DNA from 2 places in the Vibrio mytili genome. Region 2 is predicted to be linked to the other one. Evidence: riboswitches for the same ligand, from Rfam matches in the RefSeq annotation. Region 2 holds a riboswitch; the other holds the start of a gene.

Region 1 (3,423 bases), on a different replicon from region 2:
AGTCCCTTCCATCAATGTGATACCCACACCGCCAACAAGCACCGAATTGCCCTTCATTGTTCTCTAAGCAATGAGGGCATTGCCAATCCGGAAATACGTTTGGTTGCGTTTGCTTTTCATAGCCTTCAATAATTATCGCTGCCTGGCGGTGTTGCTCTGGATTCAACAACCAAACATAAGGATCCGTGTCTTCCCCAAAGGGCAATTCACCCTTTAACCCAAAGATCCCCTCTCCACGTACCTCACAACATACCTGCTCTGCTTTTAGCAACTCGCAGACAATATGGGCTTCAGCTGGATTCTTAGCGATAAATATCTTCATTAAGTATTATTTCTCTTGCTTTGAATGTTGGGCATGAACCTCATCATTACCCACTTAATGATGATAGGAAACAACCCAAGTAAAGCCAAAGAGGCTAATATGGAGGGCGACGCGGCATCGGAGAGGCTTTCAATGCGAGCTAATTGGGTACCTGCATTTAGGTATACGGCGGTTCCAGGTAGCATACCTATTTGGCTTATCAGGTAGAATCGGCCGACTGACATCGGCGTTAGCCCCATTAAAAGGTTGATTAAGAAAAAAGGAAATACCGGAATCAAACGCAGCGACAACAGATAGAACGAACCGTCTTTTTTGACACCATTGTTAATGGCCTCGAGTTTTTTGCCGAATTTATTTTGTACCCACTCTTGCAGCAAATAGCGGCTACTCAGAAACGCCACTGTCGCTCCAATCGTACTGGCAAAAGAGACTAGCAACAAACTTGACCAAAAACCAAAAAGTGCTGCACCGAGTAAGGTGACCACCGCGGCGCCAGGAATCGATAAAGCAGTAACGACAATATAGGTGAAGAAGTACACCGCCGCTGCCAAGATGAAGTTTTTATCAATATAAGCGTTTAAATCGGCTTGCTGGGCTTTGGCATTTTCTAAGGTCAAATAGGGGCTAAAGTATGTCGCTAAGATTACGATGACAGTAACAAGGATTAACCCGACGATCTTTTTTTTATCCATTATGCAGTTCCACTTAGATATCACAAAATCTATAGACAGGTTAAGAGAGGAAAAAATTTCAAAAAAAACCGCAGATAAAACTGCGGTTTGATGATACTTGAAAACGGACGTTACTGAAGTTGGCTTTTTAGTTCATCCCGACGAGTTTGCGGAACCACGCTCCAGTGAGTACCATTAATCGCGCCTTCTAAAGCCCAGAGTAGTTCGATACTTACAGAGGTGCTGTGCGTATCTTGGATTGCTTTATATGCGTTTAATGCGCCTTCTTCTTCGAGCTGTTCTACGGATTTAATTCCGGCTTTTTTCAACATTCGCTCTGTTGCTAACCGAAGGTTAGGTAAGTCTTTTAACCGCGTTGGTTTGGTATTGGCTTGCTCGACTTTTTCCAACTTTGCGCATTTAAGAGATTGTTGCGCAACGTCCAATAAACGTTCACGAGATTCCCATAAATCATTAGAAATAGCATAGTATTTAGTAACAACGGGAAAGCCACGCTTTTTATATACGTACGGTTTTAGTCCTTGTTTCTCGAACTGAGAACAGGACTGCTGGTCTGCTCGTATATGAAGCTGATTGTTCACTACTAGAGCAAACATAGTCTCATCTGCGAACAGCCCGAAGCCGCCAAACATTGAGCGCGATTTGATCGTGCCAAGTGCCTCAAACAGCTTCATTGAGTCTTTGAGTATTGGTTTATCCATGATGTCTTATCTCGGTGTAATTCATATTACGCCACCAAAAATCAGGTCCGAGAGATTAGCAAATGCATGTAGTAACAATGTCATTAAAGGGTAAACTCATTATATGCATATTTGCCATCGGCAACCCCGCTACCTTCCACTAAAAAATAGGGTTCAGGCCGGAAGCTTTGCGTCCCATTCTTTCAAATGGTTTGCCCTGTGCGTGACATTTTCAGAATACTGTGGATATTGAATCAATATCACATTTCAGCTCATAAAGTGTGATGTTCGTTCAGTAAATAATGCGTAATTATGCATTATGATTCTTATTATCTGATGTGGTCAATTAACACAACAAGAGAACGCTTTTATTGCATTAAGTGACAATAAAACAAAGAGTTATTTTGTGAGGTTTTGTGAAAAGTTAGATGGGGGTTTAATAAATGTTATTTTTAAGAAAAAAATAAGCACCTTGCGCAGGTGCTTATTTGTTAGACTATTTTACTCAGTTGAGTTTTTTAACCGTATTGCGGATGACCAGCTCAGGCTGCATTTCAAAAATTCGCTTCTCATGCTCTTTATCTTTAATTCGCTCAAGCAGAATTTCGAACGCATTTTTACCAACACGGCGCTTAGGCTGGTGAATGGTTGTAAGTGGTGGTGAGAAATACTCTGCCAGCTCAATATTGTCATAGCCCACAACAGAAATATCATCTGGCACTGAAATGCCATTTTGTTGTAATCGGCTCATTAAACCAAGTGCCATTGTATCGTTGAAGCAAAAGACCGCTGTTGGACGCTTTTTCATAGCGGTGATCTGATCGGCAACCAATACGGCAGTGTCACATTCAAAGTTACCTTCTAGAATCCAATCCTCGTTTACAGGGAGATCAGCTTCAGCCATAGCACGACGGAAACCTAGAATACGTTCCTTACAAGCCAGTTTTTCAAAGTGACCACTTAAACACGCAATATCAGTATGACCATTATCGATTAGGTACTTAGTTGCTATGTAACCACCTTCCTCTGAGTTATCCATGATTTTATCTGCTTGAGAGCTCTCTGGCCCCCAATCCATGACCACCTTTGGAATATCAGCATGACGGTCAAGCATCTCTTTTAGCTCTTCGGTTAAATCGGAGCACATAACCAAGATGCCATCAACACGCTTTTCTGCCAACATACGAATATAGTCACGTTGTTTTTCGTATATGCCACCTGTGTTACATAAAATCAGAGTATAACCTTGTCGGTAACAGTAACTCTCAACACCATCAATGACTTCAGAGAAGAATAAGTTGGTTGACTGAGTCACCAACATACCGATGGTTCTGGTTGAATTACATTTTAAGCTACGAGCTACCGCACTAGGGGCATAATTTAACTCATCAACCGCTTTCATGACTTTTTCTTGAGTTGCTTCTGCAACAAAGCGCGTTTTATTGATAACGTGCGAAACTGTAGTGGTTGAAACGCCGGCTAAGCGAGCGACGTCTTTTATAGTGGCCATAAATAGTGTCCTGTATCGAGCTACTATGATTATACCTTAGTGGAGAAAACCGGCTGCGCGAAAGTGCTTGCATTCACTTTATTGCATGTAATAAATACGCACCACGAGCGAGTAGATCGCGTTGATTATTGGTTATTCTATTATTGGTAAAGGCTTTTAGTAGCGGAGTTCAATGATCCTTGTCTGTTTTCATTTACGGAAAGTCATTGAACCAAAAAA
Region 2 (3,423 bases):
AGCACCATAATAATAATCGACTTCAGATGTGTCCCCATCAATAAGCACTTTCACGGTAGGAGCCAAAGTGCCACCGCGTCGAAAGTTTTCTTTAAAACCGACCGTATCAATGAAGGATTGGATCAAACCATCAGGCATCACATAGTGTGAATAAGACTGGAAGTGGCCTGCTGGCTGGTTGTAGTCCGGATCAAACGGCGTTCCTGGGTAGAAGTTCAAATTCGTCGGATTACCAAGGACTAAACCTGAGCCTTGGTTCATCGGCTGGTAATCACTGCGAATGCCATTGCCGACAAAACCGTAAACCCCTTCAGGACCGGTAATGCCGTTTGCAAAAGTCGTGCTGTGGCTGATAGTGAATAGGTAGTACTTACCGTCTTTCTGGTAAATTTGAGGTCGTTCAGTCTGATCGGTTACACAGTTCGCTGAAAGAATCGGTGGCAAGAACTCCCATTCAGTCAGATCTTCATTGGTCGCTCTCGCCAAACCGACATTACCAATCTGGAACGTTGCACCTGATGAATTCACTTCTCTGACGGTTTCAGCGTACGGGTCTCCTACCTGATAACCAAGATCTTCCGCAGTACACTTCGCAGAGCCCCTCTCCATTGCTGAGTTACCCTCAAATACCATAAACGTTTCACCTGGGTGAGCAGGGTCCTCAAAGGTGAATGGATCACGGAAGTTAAAGTAAGGGTTTTGTTCTGCGGTCTGATAGTAAGTTCCGTCGGCTTCCAGTAGGTTAATCACCTTATCGAAACCCGTGAACTTCACGCCATTTTTATTTGCGTGTATCTTACCAACACTTAGCGCGATACGCGGATCATATGGCTTAATGTCATTACCTTCAGAATCACGATAAAACGCAACATCAGTAAAGAAAAGCTTAACCTCGCCACCTGGGAAAATACGAGCAGACCCAGACCACTGTGTTTGATGGCTGAAGGACTGATCCTCAAAAATTTGTCCGGTGACGCCTTCATCAAAGATCAAACCACCGTAAGTCCACCCACCGTTTTCAGGGCGCTGATCCGCTGGAATTCCCGCAGGACGATAGAAGTAACCGATCTTCGCAAATACATGACGGTCATCAAAACCTAGACTTCGATCGGCCACGAGCGAAAAAATAACTTCCTGCCCGTTAACGCTGTATTGGTTCGCATCCGCATCGGTTAGAGGCCATGAGTCCCATACCCAAACCTGTTCGTTAGACATATCTGGAAAATCTTGAGGGACGCTTGGCATCGTGTATTCCTCTGGCATCGAGTTTTCACGAGATCCTGCCATTGGGTCAGACAAACGCTTGAGCTGGCGTGCGTCAGCACGGGTCCACTTAGCGGTAAAGTCAGCATCAGGAGCGAATGCTTCTTGCGTGTGTACGGTAGGCTCTGGCCCTGGTTGAAGCTGAGCGGCGAAAGCAAACTGGCTAGCCGTTGCTGTCCCTATTAGCATCCCTAAAATAGGGACTCTCGCTTTGATTTTCGTTGAACGCATTTTACTTACCTCTGCTAATAAAATTTTGAAATTTTTAATTTTCTAGAAGTGGTTAACCCTCAGTATTGCGACGAACTAATCACATTAAATTGCTGCATACAACTTCAAATCAAAAGTTGAGAACGTTCCCTAAAATAAGCAAAACTTAAACCTTCACATCAAACAGACTATGAAAACGACTGAACACCTGTGTGAAAGTAAATCTCAAATATGTTTTTGTTATTGAAATACAACTAAATTTTCTTAGTCAGCATACAAAACTGGCGGTCCCGCTACCATAGGAAATATCCGTTAGATCGGAGACTTTGCGTCACCCTCTTTCGAAGGTTTTGCCTTTATCAGTTAAGCAACACTCACATGGGGAGATATGGTCAACTGGCCGTGGACATGCTGTTCTGTCCACGCGAAAAATCATAACAATGGAAAATGACAATTCAAGGATAATACGATTACAAGTATGAAACTCTGACAATGGCGTGACTCAATTGAACGTTGATATATGAAGCACTTCACGCAACAAAACCTTATTGAAACTAGGTTGGTTCCGGTTACAAGAAACAGCAACAATAGAGTTTGAACCAAATAAAAAACCTTCACACCAAACTAATTAAAAATAACCCAAAAAACACACAAAAATGACATAAAAACATAATAACAGAAAAAATTATAAGCAAATGCCCATCGCTCTCTTAACCTCACCCATTAAACAACTTGGTTGGTAACGTTACCATTCGTGCAATGAGGATATGTACCGACTTTCTCCTGATCGTTTATGACTTACCCCCAACAAGCCCTCCTACTCTTTCAAAACGAGACATATATCATTTTATATACTCTCACTCACACTAAGGTGAATTAAACTTAGAGTAAGTACCTAAAAAGACCTTTGGTTGTTTCACCTGATTAATACACATGGTGATCGGAATAGTTACCAATGTTTAAGGAGCGGATGTGTTTGAAGCTTTTACCTATCTAGCTGATTGGATGACCTACCGATTACTTGGCCTGTCGTCAGGCTCTAAGCTAGCAGACGCGACACATTTCTTTATCGAAGACACTACGAAGATACTCGCCTTATTGATCATCATGATATATGTGATTGCCCTACTGCGAGCATCCTTAAATGTTGAAAAGGTTCGCCATTACCTGGAAGGAAAACGACGCTTTTTTGGTTACCTAGCAGGCAGCTTTTTTGGCGCAATTACTCCGTTTTGTTCATGTTCCAGTATTCCTGTCTTTCTTGGTTTTACCTCTGCTGGTATCCCCATAGGAATCACTATGGCTTTTCTCATTACGTCGCCATTAATTAATGAAATTGCCGTGTTATTGCTATTTAGTCTGCTTGGATGGCAGTTCACCGTCATGTACGTCATCGTTGGCATGAGCATCGGCATATTAAGTGGCTGGCTACTAGATTTAATCGGCGCTCATCGTTGGTTACAGCCTATTGCAGCAAAGGCGATGCATAACGCGAAGAGCGCTACGCAAAGCGGTGTTCCTAATCATGCTCATACACACTCACGTATTACGCTTTCAGAGCGTCATCAGTTTGCCAAACAAGAAATGACTGAAATTGTCAGCCGCGTTTGGAAATGGGTATTAATTGGGGTCGGGATTGGTGCAGGTTTACATGGCTTTGTACCCGATGGATGGATTGAGACCCATTTAGGTCAAGGGCAGTGGTGGTCCGTTCCAGCAGCCGTGTTGATCGGCATCCCTCTCTACTCCAATGCGACCGGTGTTATACCCGTTATGGAAAGCTTACTCACTAACGGATTACCAATAGGAACAACGTTAGCATTTTGTATGAGTACCGTTGCTGCCAGTGTTCCCGAGTTTGTGATGCTAAAGCAGGTTATGCAGTGGAAGCTGCTAGGCATGCTCTTTGGTTTGTTACTTTTAGCATTTACAGTGATGGGTTGGATATTC

The links. Region 2 has a riboswitch for cyclic di-GMP ahead of ONE56_RS19375 (glycoside hydrolase family 68 protein). Riboswitches for the same ligand answer to the same signal wherever they lie in the genome.
Region 1: linked by a shared signal. The riboswitch ahead of ONE56_RS08660 (TfoX/Sxy family DNA transformation protein) and the one ahead of ONE56_RS19375 (glycoside hydrolase family 68 protein) in region 2 are both predicted to bind cyclic di-GMP.

The regions. Positions count from the first base shown of each region.
Region 1 is NZ_CP110481.1:1,885,184-1,888,606, reverse strand. It holds gene ONE56_RS08670 (putative signal transducing protein) at 1-322, opposite strand, end outside; gene ONE56_RS08665 (TVP38/TMEM64 family protein) at 322-1,014, opposite strand; gene ONE56_RS08660 (TfoX/Sxy family DNA transformation protein) at 1,125-1,715, opposite strand; cyclic di-GMP riboswitch class I at 1,832-1,921, opposite strand; gene purR (HTH-type transcriptional repressor PurR) at 2,200-3,204, opposite strand.
Region 2 is NZ_CP110482.1:1,308,695-1,312,117, forward strand. It holds gene ONE56_RS19375 (glycoside hydrolase family 68 protein) at 1-1,494, opposite strand, end outside; cyclic di-GMP riboswitch class I at 1,754-1,838, opposite strand; gene ONE56_RS19380 (permease) at 2,446-3,423, shown strand, end outside.